2 regions of the Oceanobacillus sp. M65 genome follow, and region 1 is predicted to be linked to the other one. Evidence: riboswitches for the same ligand, from Rfam matches in the RefSeq annotation. Region 1 holds a riboswitch; the other holds the start of a gene.
What was found. Region 1 has a riboswitch for FMN ahead of ACTWPF_RS07405 (ECF transporter S component). Riboswitches for the same ligand answer to the same signal wherever they lie in the genome.

Region 1 (6,553 bases):
ATTGATGGTGACTCCCTGACTTACAGCTGGAAAATTAACGACTTTGGAAACAATGAAGTTTCCAGTGACGAGTATGTTGTAACCTTGCACCCTGGAATCTCTGTTGGTTATTCAGAGGACTTTGAATCAGAGGCTGCAGGCTGGACAGTATTCGGAGAAAATAACAGCTGGGAACGCGGTGTTCCAACGTCAGGGCCGGAAAGTGCTGTATCCGGTGAGAACGTATATGCAACAAACCTAGCAGGAACTTATGATAGTAATGCCAATACAACACTGGTTATGCCTCCCGTTGACTTACCAGAAGGAGAATCATACTTACAATTCAGTCAGTGGTACAACATAGAAAATAACTGGGATTATGGCCATGTGTTTATTTCAACAGATCAAGAACAGTGGACACAGTTAGCTAGAATAACAAATGTATCTGAGGATTGGGAAGAGGTTGAACTTGACCTATCCGAATACAGTGGGCAACGTGTTTACATTGGATTTAACTTAACTACAGATGGCTCTGTTGTCAAAGATGGTTTCTACATTGATGATGTTAAACTAGCTGACACTTCTGATAGTGCGAGTGCTTCTGTAAAAGAAACTAAAGGCAAAGCTAAAGGTGAGAATAAAGGTGCCATCAGCCTGAATAATGGGCAGATGGGAATTACAGGCTTTAACAATGCACTTGGAATAATAAAGAGTGATAAAAAAGCTTCTTTAAAAGAAAAAGTAAATCCGACTAAAATTGCTCCACTAATGCCGGAAAAGAAAGATAAGCCAGAAAAGGATCCAATAAGCCCAGTTTTGTTACCTATGAGTGCACAAGTAAGTGTGCTTGAGAGTGGAAGAACAGTTAATACGGATCCAGAAAATGGCACGTATTCTTTACTGCATGCTGCAGGTGAGTTTACTGTCAAAGCAGAAGCTTATGGATTTGAATCAGAAGAACAAACAGTCACAATAGAAGGTGATGAAAGCACAACTGCTGACTTCACGCTAGAAGAAGTTGCACAGCACACTGTAAGTGGTACCGTGACAGATGCGGCTACTGATGAACCAGTGGAAGGTGCTACTGTAATAGTAGTGGAAGATGCAAATATTGCACCGGTAGAAACGGATGCAGAAGGTAATTATGAAATAACAGCTTATGAAGGTAACTATACGCTGAAAATCTTAGCTGCTGGTTACCATGGAACTGAAGTAGAAGTTAATTTGGAGGAAGGCGATGCAGAAGTAAACGTCTCTCTAGAACCTTTCTACACTGTACCAGGTGGGGAAATCGGCTATGATGATGGTACCCCTGAAAATGCACGTGCTTTTTATGATGCAGGAAACGGCTGGGCAGTAAAAATGTCACTACCAGAAGGCGAAGAATCTGCTATCGTAACGGACGGTGTATTCAAATTCTGGGATGAAGAATTTCCTTCTCCAGGTGGAACAGAATTTGCAGTGGAAGTTTGGGATGCCTCTGGTACAGATGGACAGCCTGGTGAGAAGCTAGCTGGACCAATTTCTGCTGAAGCAACCCGAGATTCTAGTACTTGGACTGTTGTAGACTTATCAGAGCATGGAATTGTTGTAGAGGGTGACTTCTACATGGTTTATGTCCAAACACAGCCAAATACTGGCGCACCTGGCCTTGCTACAGATGAAAATGGGCCGAATGCAGAAAGAAGTTATCAAATGGTAGGAGGAGCTTGGTCTCCGTCACCAGCTGCTGAAGGTAACTATATGATTCGTTCACGTGTAAGTTATGAAGCAGAAACACCGGTAATTACCTCTCCTGCAGAGGATCTAATTACAAATGAAGCAGAAATCACTGTAGAAGGAACTGCTTCATCAACAACTACTGTACAACTTCTTAACAACGGAGAAGAAGTTGGGTCTGCTGAAATAGGTGAAGAAGGATCTTTCGCTATTGATGCAGAATTAACAGAAGGAGAAAATGAGCTTACTGCTGTATCTCTACTAGATGGTACAGAAATAGGTGAATCAGAACCGGTTGTCGTAACATTGGATACAGAAGCTCCTGAATTAACCATTGACAGCCCAGAGGATGGGGACAAATCTAATCGTGAGACAGTTACTGTAGAAGGAACTGTATCTGATGCTAACCTAGACTTTGTAGAAGTTAATGGACAGTCTGCAACTGTAGAAGATGGTACGTACTCTAAGCGGATTCTGTTAGATAACGGGGAAAATGAAATCGAAGTTATCGCACACGATCTTGCCGGTAATACGACATCTGAAACAGTAACAATTGACGTTAAATACGATGCGCCTGAGATTGAGAATCTAACACCAACTGAAGATAAAACACTAAAAGCAGGCGAAAGTGTCAAAATTGAATTTGACAGTGAGCCTGGGTTAGACGCAACTTTCGCTATCCATATGCCACTAACAAATGCAAAGAGCAGTGTATCTAATGCTACAGAATTGCCTATGATGGAAACCTCAGATGGGCACTATGTAGGTTACTGGACTGCGACTAGCAATGTTGAAGCAGATGGTGCTGTAGTAGAAGTGAAAGTTAAGGATGACTATGGAAATGAAACAAGGGAACAGGCGGACGGAAAACTAATCATTAACGTCGACTGAACCAATTAATGTAACAAGGTGTGTAGCCTAGGCTACACACCTTGTTTTTTTGATAAAGATTATAAGTGTAGATGAGGTTCAGGTATACTAAACAAAGGTTTCTCAAACTACATATAAGGAAACGAAGCAAAACACTTTTCAAATTTCGTAAACTCACGTATACTATTAATATAATTTAATAATCGATTCCATCTTCGGGGCAGGGTGCAATTCCCGACCGACGGTAAGAAGCAATTTCATGCTTTAAGTCCGTGACCCGCAAATTTATTTGCGGCTGATCTGGTGCAAGTCCAGAACCGACAGTTACAGTCTGGATGGGAGAAGATGTCGAGCCGGAATTTAGTGCATATATTGCGCTTATTTTTCCTATGATTTTTTAAACATACCCTAAAGCCCCGATTAGGCTTTAGGGTTTTTTGTGTTTAAATGGAAGACGGCGGATCCTTCATCACGAGATAGGAATCGATTAAAGATGAAGGAGGAGAATGATGATGCAATCATCAAAGACGCAATCATTCAGCTTATTAAAACTTATTATTCTCGCATTACTGGGGACTATTTCATTGGTGTTATTCTTTATTAACTTTCCACTACCTTTTCTACCAACCCCTTACCTAAAAATTGATTTTAGTGAGGTTCCAGCTCTTATGGCCGCATTTATTTTCTCGCCATTAGCAGGAGTAATCGTTGTTGCAATCAAAAATGTTTTATATTTAGCGATTGGTGGGGGGGAAATAATTGGCGTACTAGCTAATTTCCTTACTGGTGTTTTATTTATCGTCCCTGTTGCCTTGATGTATCATAAATTTAAAGGTGTTAAAAGTGTTATTTCAGGGTTAGTTACGGGCACAATTGTGATGGCATTGGGCATGAGTGTACTGAATTACTTCTTGATATTACCGGCTTATGGTTGGTTTATGGGTTGGGAAATGACAGAGCAATTTAAGTGGTTTTCGGTATATGCTGGTATACTACCATTTAATCTAATAAAAGGAATTGTGGTCGGGCTTTTGTTTGTACCATTATTCTTGAAAATGAGACAGTGGATTGAGGAAAAGCGAGCTAGTCTTATCTAATTTAATATTTTATTGCCTAAAAGGGCTAGTCATGCGATGACTAGCCCTTTTTGCATCTTTTACTATATCTCAATATTATTAGAAAAACCCGCTTGCATTAATTTTATGCAAGCGGGTACGTCAGTTATCTATTGTTCTTCAACAAGATATCTTGCTGTGGGTTGAACTTCTAATCGTTCTTCAGGAATAGGTTTGCCTGATTTTTCACTTAGACCGTATGTGCCATTTTCAATTCGCTCTAGTGCATCATCTATTTCTCGGAGACGATCTTCGCGCACAAGGTTCAATCCAGCGTCGCGTTCTTGTTCAAATTGTTCGGTACCCATGTCTCCGGGGTGGTTGTCATAGTCTGCTAACTCACTGATGGAATCATTTGGGCTTTTTTCTCGGTTTTCATCGATCTTTTCCGCATTCTCTTTTCTTAATTGTAGGAGTTGTTTTTTGAATTTATCTAATTGATCTCTACTTAGATGTGTCTTCATTTGTATCTCCTTTCTTTATGACTGCTTTTTAGGAACAATTCCAAGCGTACATCTTGAAATACAAATTAGTTTTTCTGCTTCATCGACTATCTGTATTTCCCATACCATGGAAGTTTTACCGAGATGGATCGGTTTTGCTAAAGCAGTGACTATCCCGTCACGCTTACTCCTAACATGATTTGCATTAATTTCCATTCCAAAAACGTTCGATTGCTCTGTGTCAATATTGGCCATAGCCCCAATACTGGCAGCAGTTTCTGCGAGAGCTACACTCGCTCCACCATGCAAATAACCGGCAGGCTGACGAGTTCTTCCATCAACTGGCATGGTAAGGATAATAAGATTTTTATCCAATGATTTCGTTTCGATACCAAGTGCTTCCATTAGTGTCTGGTTAAATTCCACGTAAAGGACATCCCTTCTTAAATTACAGCGTCAATTAGTAATGAAATTCCTAAAAGAAGTCCATAAATACTATTAGTTTTTCCAGTTGCTGCCATGGCAGGCATCATTTCGATCGGCATGGTTTTGCCTTGAAATTTCTTGATAACATCAAATGCCTTCACGATAGCAAGAAACGAAATAAGTGACCATAATGGAAGGATACCGGTAATGATGTAAGCCGCAGTTAGTATAAATGAAAGAATGAAAAATGCTGCAAGCACCTTAATGGCATTCTTTCTTCCTACTAGAATTGCAATCGTTTTTCGTCCATTCTTTTTATCTCCATCAAGGTCTCGAATGTTATTGGATAACATTATTGCACCAATAAATAATGCAACCGGAATGGAAACCCAGATAACTGCTGCTATGATGGAGCTTGTTTGGATGAAGTAACTAATTCCTATAATGACTGTCCCCATTAAAAAGCCAGAGAACAATTCGCCAAATGGTGTATACGCAATTGGTAATGGTCCACCTGTATATAAATAACCGAAAAGCATGCATACTAAACCAATCAATGCAATCCACCAACTAGACTCAATACAGATATATACTCCGAGAAGAATGGCGATTCCAAAAAAAGTCAAAGCCAAGGTCAATACTGTTTTGGGTTGAATTCCATCACGAACAATGGTTCCACCAATCCCGACAGATTCCTCGGTATCTAAGCCTCTCACGAAGTCGTAATACTCATTAAACATATTTGTGGCAGATTGGATTAGCATTGAAGCAAGAAGCATGGCAAAAAATAACAGAAGATGAAAGTTCGTATCTTCTGTAAGAGCGAACATGGAACCGACAAAAACGGGTACGAAAGAAGCCGTTAGTGTGTGCGGGCGTAATAAACGCCACCATATCTGGAATCCTTCTTTTTCATTTAAAGCTTGTTTTATTGTATGATTATCTGATGTGCTCATTTCTTTTTTTCCCCCTGATTTCACATGCGTATCGTATCAATTTTAGGGAAATTATTAGGGGGTGTCAATTCACTAGGAGGATTTCCTTGAGAAACCAGCAAAAAGGGAATAAAATAGGATAAGGTATTATGTTGGCGCATTGTTTGGTTACGGAGGTTTAAATTGATGATAGAACTGAAGGAAGAAAATATAGAAGCTGTATTTCAAGAGGCGATCGATATGATTCAGCCTCAAAATAGCAGGCTTGTCAGTATTACGAAAAGGGTGGAGGCTATAGACCCCCTTTCATTTTATGATGCAGCAAAACAATTAAGAACGGAAAGACTTTATTGGTCCAGTACCGCAGAGGCTTATACTCTCGTTGGAACGGGGTGTGCTTTTGAAATTACTGCGATCAAGGATCGCTTTGAAACAGCAGAGCAAGAATGGCATAATCTCCTTAACGATGCTGTAAGTAATAATCCTTATGATGTTCCTGGTACAGGCATCGTCAGCATGGGGGGAGCGGCCTTTGACCCTGAAAAAGAAAAGACGAAGCTGTGGGCAAATTTTGAACCGATTCGGTTTACTGTTCCAGAATATTTGCTTACAGAGTATGAAAATGACTTTTATTTTACGATGAATATAATGGTGAGAGCGGATGACCATCCCCGTCAACTAGCAAATCAGTTACGGGAAATGGAGGGACAGCTTTTGAATGGAACTCCTCGTTACGAGTCTGACACACAAATTGTCGGCAGGCATGAAATCTCTCCAGAAAAGTGGAAGCAAACAGTTAAGCTGGCAACAGAAGAAATACGTCAGCAAAAGGTTGAGAAAATTGTTTTAGCTAGGGAAGTACGCTTGAAGCTAGACAGAGAGGCAGATAGTGGTAATATTTTAAGAAAACTATTGAATACCCAGTCAAATAGCTTCATTTTCTCCTTTGAAAGAGGGAAAGATTGTTTTATTGGTGCTACACCTGAAAGATTAGTGAAAATAAGGAAAAATAGCCTTTTCTCAACATGTTTAGCAGGTACTGCCCCAAGAGGTGAAACGGAGGAAG
Region 2 (6,553 bases), on a different contig from region 1:
ATTTGGCTTTGGTGAAGTTGCAGAGATTAACGATTACTTCGGTTATGCTATTAAGACTTTTAGCACGCTTTATTTATTAATTTTGGCGAACGTATCAATTTATGTGATGATTAGCTTTCTAACTAAAAATAGCAGCATCTCGCTTATTTGGAGTTTTCTATATACAATGGCGACAGCTTTTTTACCTGAAATTTTCCTACAAACCGAGCATTTTAAATATGTCACGTTCTGGTTTACGGAAACTTACTTGAACTATTCAGATTTTGCAAACCTAGCTGATATCGCAAAATACCCTGAAATGATATTAGTCAGTCTTATCACCATTGTGCTATCATCAACGTTAGGAATCCTTCATTTTAATAGAACAGATATAAAGTAGGTCGAATAGATATGGCTACGATATTAATCATTGAAGACGATAATGCAATTCATTCACTTATCAAAGATACGTTAGTTTTACATGATTTTAAAACACTTAGTGCGTACTCAGGGACAGAGGGAAAATTGCTATTTGAACAAAATCAAGTTGATGTAGTTCTTTTAGATTTGATGCTTCCTGGAATGAATGGGAAAGAATTTCTTCAAGACATCCGGCGTAATTCAACTACCTCTGTCATTGTAGTTTCAGCAAAGAATGATCAAAATTCTAAATTGGAACTTTTGACAAATGGGGCAGATGATTACATCATAAAACCTTTTGATATTAAAGAACTGCTTGCGCGGATTAACATTCAATTACGGCATACAACAAAGCCTTCTATTACCAATACGAAAGAAATTCATTACAAAAATATTAATGTGAATTTAGAGACACGTGAAGTGAGGATAAATGATCAAACACTACATCTTACTGGCCGGGAATATGCTATTCTCCTCCTATTTCTCGAGAATCCACAAAAGGTATTCAGTCGTGCCAATATTTATGAAAGTGTTTGGAATGAACCCTATTTTGACAGCGATAAAACGATTAACATGCATATTAGCAATTTACGAAATAAGCTTAACATAGATGGCACAAACTATATTAAAACAGTATGGGGCATAGGCTTCAAATTTGTTAACTAAGAAAGGAGAAGTGATTGGTATGTGGGGATGGATATTTGTTTTCCTGGCATTATCGCTTCTTCTTTATATTATCTTTTTAAGGAGAGAACAAAGGAAATTAATACAGAGAGTTAGGGAAATTTCAGTTGATTCCAGTTTTGGAAGCAGGTTATTTCTAGATTTTCGTGAGAAGACATTGCTAGATTTAGTTGATGAATTGAATCATATGATTGATGAATATGAAGAAAAAAATCGCCAAGCAATACAAATGGAGGAGAATGTGAAGTTATCCATCGCTGGTCTGTCTCATGATTTACGGACACCACTTACGTCCATTAAAGGCTATGTTCAACTTCTGCATACGTCTACAGATCAAGCTAACAGGGCGAACTACCTCAAGATTATTGAACACTCCATCACGCGACTTATGGAAATGACCGATCACTTTTATGACTTAGCACGTATTGAAACGAATCAAAAAGAAATAGCATTATCTACTTTTTCTCTCTCCAAGCTAGTAGAACAAACTTTCTTAGACTTTTACGATCAATTGGAGAAAAAACAAATTGAAGTTCAATTTCCAGAAGAAATATATGAACAAAAAATCATAGCTGACAGAATAATGCTTATTCGTGTTATCCAAAATGTTATCCAAAACATCCTACGTTACGCTAAAAGCAAAACGATTATCGACTATAACATGAAAGAAAACCATCTAATACTCACAATTCGAAATGACATTAAAACAGATAGTAAAGTCGCCATAGAAAAAGTATTTATGCGATTCTACACAGAAATTACCAGTAGAACGAACACCGAATCAAGTGGATTAGGTCTTTATCTTTCTAAAAAATTAGTGGAAAAAATGAATGGAAATATCGATGCAGAGCTTAATGATGACTGGTTTATTCTTAAAATCCATCTCCCCATTAATAGAATTCCAACCTAATTAATACTGAATATGACATTAGGAAACAAGCCGCATTTTGGTATAAAAATACTAAATGCTTTTAAAAACAATAACTCTCTCTTTATCTGCATTTAAAAAGGCCGGGACACTGCCCGACCTTTCCTCACGTTTAATTAAAATTGTTTCAGTAAACTTACCATTTCAATAGCAGCTGTTGCTGCCTCTGCACCTTTATTTCCTGCTTTCGTTCCAGCACGTTCAATTGCCTGTTCAATTGTTTCTGTTGTCAACACACCAAAGATGACGGGTTTTTCTGTTTGCATTGCAGCTTGCCCCACACCTTTAGCTGCTTCACTACACACATAATCAAAATGAGGAGTGGAACCACGAATGACCGTCCCCAATGTAATCACAGCATCATATTGTTCCTTTTTTGCCATCTTCATTGCAGCAAGTGGAATTTCAAATGCTCCTGGAACCCAAGCCACATCTATATTTTCTTCAGGCACACCATGCCTCATTAATGTATCCTTTGCACCTTCGAATAATTTACTTGTGATAAAGTCATTAAACCTTCCAACCACTATTCCTATTTTCATGTCAGTACCAACTAAATTCCCTGCAAATACGTTTCCCATTTTATTATCCCCTCTCCATCATATATTGTTGCTGCTTTTTCCTGTATGCTGCCAAGTCTTCTATTGTGATCATTTTTAATCCGAACCGTTCGGCCATAACGGCTAAATCAGGGACTCGTGCCATTGTGCCATCCTCTTTCACGATCTCACAAATCACACCAGAGGGAGCTGCATCACTTAGCAATGCTAAGTCAACCGCAGCTTCTGTATGACCTCTACGGGCGAGTACACCCTCTTCCTTAGCGATCAGTGGGAAGACGTGACCTGGTTGTTTAAATTGATCAGCTGCTACCTGTTTATCCGTGAGTGCTTGAATTGTTTTAGCTCTTTCTGGTGCACTAATTCCCGTTGTCGTTGTAATGTGGTCTACACTGACAGTGAAGGCTGTCGACAACGGATCCGTGCTGTTACGCTTCATTAATTCTAGGCCTGCAGCTTTAGCAATGTCTGAGGTGATAGCTGTACAAACGAGTCCCTTGCCATGTGTAATCATAAAATTAATCATTTCCGGTGTCGCTTTTTCTGCTAAACCCACGAAGTCTCCTTCATTCTCACGATCTGCATCATCTACAACAATTACAATATTACCTTCTTGTAGGTCCGCGATTGCTTCTTCAATAGTATGAAACATAATCATCACTCCTTTCTTAAACTTGTCTTATAAAAACCCTTTATCCTGTAGAAATGTTTTATTTAGATTGCTTTTTGGAGCATTTTCCGTAAACTGCAAGAGGTGCTGTACATGTTTGGCTAGCATGTCGCACTCAATGTTCACGAAATCTCCCACTTCTCTTGTTCCTAATGTAGTTTGTGCTGATGTATGTGGAATAATCGAAATCGTAACAGTACTATCTTCCACGTCAAATATGGTCAGACTAATACCATCAATTGTGATCGATCCTTTTGGCAACAATAAGCTTTTGTAGTTAGCAGGTAGTTTGATCCTAAAATAGATCGCATTTTCTTGCTGCGCTTTGTATACGATCTCTGCTGTTGTATCTACATGACCTGATACAAAGTGACCACCGAACCTACCATTTGCAGCCATTGCCCTTTCTAGATTAACGAAGTCCCCTTCTTGTGTGGCGTTAAGGGATGTTGCTTTAATCGTTTCTGGCATAACATCCACTTCAAATGAATGATCCGAAAAACGCGTAACCGTTAAACAGATCCCATTAATTGCAATGCTATCCCCAATATTCATGTCTGACAGAATTTGTTCCGCTTTAATGCTTAGCGTAACCGCACGTTCTGACACACGTTTTTTCCTGAGCAATGTCCCTTTTTCTTCTATTATTCCTGTAAACATACGATCCTCCCCTTCAAATTTAATTGCATTAAAAACCCCCTGAATATCGCTTCAGAGGGTAAAAGGGCAGAATTTAATAAGCTAATAAAGCACGCTGATAAAACAATGTCCTACTATAACAGTGCAACATGCACATAGCATAATAAGGCGTTTCCTAATAAACATGCTCGCTTTTCAATTCCTTCTCCCATCCAGACTTTACTGTCGGCTCTGGAGTTTCACCAGATCCACCGCTTGGCATTGCGCCGCACGGGTCACGGACTTAGAAGCATAACACTTCATCACCGCCGGTTGGGAATTTCACCCGACCCCGAAGGAAATTCTAATTATTCGGTTGTATCTATGTTATAACTGAAATTTATATAGAATGCAAGCAACTCATTCCATACGTATCTTATTGCTTTCGTACACTTCGATATTAATTACGAACATATTAAAAGCCTACAGTCCCTCATCTTTTAGCAAAAACACCTACGTCTTTCATATACTGGGAATTTAAAGTTATACTACTGTCATTGCCTCTTGGCTAACATTTTTAACATACAAAAAAAGCCCCGCATTTGGAGCTCTTGCTGAATCAGAATCAGGTGTGCAGGTGTATATTTTGCATCCATAGAGGGCTTAAATTAATGTGTTAGGATCGATTCAAGAAAACGGATCTCTTCCTGTATTTTTATTTTTATCTGGTCATCTTCATATTTTTGAAGAAGCTCCGTTAAATACTCTCGGTCTCTTTTAAAATAAAACAGCTCTTCTTTCGTATACTCCACTAAAATGTCCTCCCAGTAGCGCGCTACGCTAGGTATTTTATACCCTATCTTCGAATAGTTAAACGGCTATTTTGATGTTTCGCTCAATTTTTCATATTCCTGTATCATCTGTTCGTAGGTTAAGGCACCAAAGGCTTTATACCTTATTTTTCCCTCGGCATCAATGAAATACGTAGTAGGAATTGGCTGTATACGATATAACTGACTTACTTTAGCCTTTTCGTCCAATAAGACTGGAAAGGTGACGCCAAATTCCTCTATAAATTCTCTCACTGTCTTTTGATTCACTTCTGTATCAGTCAGGTTAACGGCTAAGATGACAGGATCCTGATCCTGAAAAAACTGCTGCATATCTGGCATCTCCTGCCTGCATGGCGGGCACCAGGTAGACCAAAAGTTTAACAACACCCGCTCTCCTCGATAGTCAGAGAGCCTCACTTGTTCACCTTCTAGTGTTTTCAGTTCAAAGTCGGGTGCCTTATCCCCTACATTTACGCTTAGAGGAACGGTTCCGCTAACTTCCACACTTTCTTCCCCATTGTATAAGCCTTTGGAATGCTCTGCCTCCTTATCGGCAAGCATAAGATTATATACAGAGCCTATTACAATACTAATAGCAAATACGATGAACAGTATCCTTTTCATCACGATGCCTCCGTTTCATTCAGTTATGTATAGTCTGTCTCTTTCCAGCACATAACATACTAAGAAAAGCAGAGATCGCTCACTAAAATAACAGCGTTTTTGGTATTCTCTTTTGTTATACTATAGAAAATAGAGAAGGGAGCTGGGCATTTGACACTTGATAAGGGAAAGGCAAACTGTATTACTGATGTGATTGGTGTAAAAGTAGGACATGTTACATTGTATGAAAAGCTGGACGAAAATAAGACAATTTGTACGGGAGTAACAGCGATTCTTCCACACGAAGATAATTTATTTTACAAAAAAGTCCGTGCTGGTAGTGCCATTATAAATGGTTATGGAAAAACTACAGGTCTAGCACAGCTAGAGGAAATAGGGCTACTTGAAGCCCCTATTATGCTCACTAACACTTTTAGTGTGGGGGCCGTTTGGCAAGGGACATTGGAGTATATGCTTCAGACGACAAAGGATATTGGGGATACAACAAGCTCCATCAATATTGTAGTTGGGGAGTGTAATGACAGTTACCTGAACTCGATTCGGGAGCAAGCAGTTAAACCAGCTCACGCGATACAGGCAATAGAAGCGGCCACGGAACAGCCGGCAACAGAAGGGGCGGTAGGAGCAGGAAAAGGCATGGTCTGCTTTGGTTATAAAGGTGGTGTAGGGACTGCATCACGCATTATCTCAACTGAAAAAGAGCATTACACGCTGGGATGCCTGGTGGTAAGTAATTTTGGCAAACGAGAAGAAGCTTTGTTTGCAGATTGGGGCAAGCATAAGCTTGAGACACCAGATGGGTCGATTATGATGATTGTTGCAACAGATGCGCCTCTTTATGACAGGCAATTAAATAGACTAGCCAAGCGCTGTGCAGCTGGGCTTGGCAGAACGGGAAGTCATCTGGACAATGGTAGTGGGGATATCGCCATTGCATTTTCCACAGCGAATACTTATGAACACCACGCTGGGAAAGCTGATGAGACAATGGTCTACTTGCGAGATGATCATGAGGTTATGAACCAGCTATTTCAAGCTGTAGTGGAAACAACAGAAGAAGCAGTTATTCGTTCACTGCAAATGGCAGAAACCACCCATGGGAGACAAGGTAGAACTATAGAAAAAGCACCGTTTTAAGCTATTGCTTTTTGAGAGGGTGAGACGGTTTAGTCTCGCTCGCTCTTTGGGGTATGGTGGTTTCACTTTGAGATGCTTTGGATTCACTTATCACGTTTTC

Region 2: another riboswitch for FMN. It lies ahead of ribE (riboflavin synthase); the one in region 1 lies ahead of ACTWPF_RS07405 (ECF transporter S component).

The regions. Positions count from the first base shown of each region.
Region 1 is NZ_JBQQCJ010000001.1:1,562,393-1,568,945, forward strand. It holds gene ACTWPF_RS07400 (S8 family serine peptidase) at 1-2,589, shown strand, start outside; FMN riboswitch at 2,776-2,919, shown strand; gene ACTWPF_RS07405 (ECF transporter S component) at 3,081-3,665, shown strand; gene ACTWPF_RS07410 (hypothetical protein) at 3,794-4,147, opposite strand; gene ACTWPF_RS07415 (hotdog fold thioesterase) at 4,163-4,552, opposite strand; gene ACTWPF_RS07420 (1,4-dihydroxy-2-naphthoate polyprenyltransferase) at 4,570-5,508, opposite strand; gene ACTWPF_RS07425 (isochorismate synthase) at 5,674-6,553, shown strand, end outside.
Region 2 is NZ_JBQQCJ010000004.1:247,228-253,780, reverse strand. It holds gene ACTWPF_RS16375 (ABC transporter permease) at 1-379, shown strand, start outside; gene ACTWPF_RS16370 (response regulator transcription factor) at 391-1,065, shown strand; gene ACTWPF_RS16365 (sensor histidine kinase) at 1,085-1,993, shown strand; gene ribH (6,7-dimethyl-8-ribityllumazine synthase) at 2,128-2,592, opposite strand; partial or broken gene ribB (3,4-dihydroxy-2-butanone-4-phosphate synthase) at 2,618-3,223, opposite strand; gene ribE (riboflavin synthase) at 3,251-3,901, opposite strand; FMN riboswitch at 4,077-4,223, opposite strand; gene ACTWPF_RS16345 (hypothetical protein) at 4,528-4,671, opposite strand; gene ACTWPF_RS16340 (redoxin domain-containing protein) at 4,738-5,316, opposite strand; gene ACTWPF_RS16335 (DmpA family aminopeptidase) at 5,467-6,453, shown strand.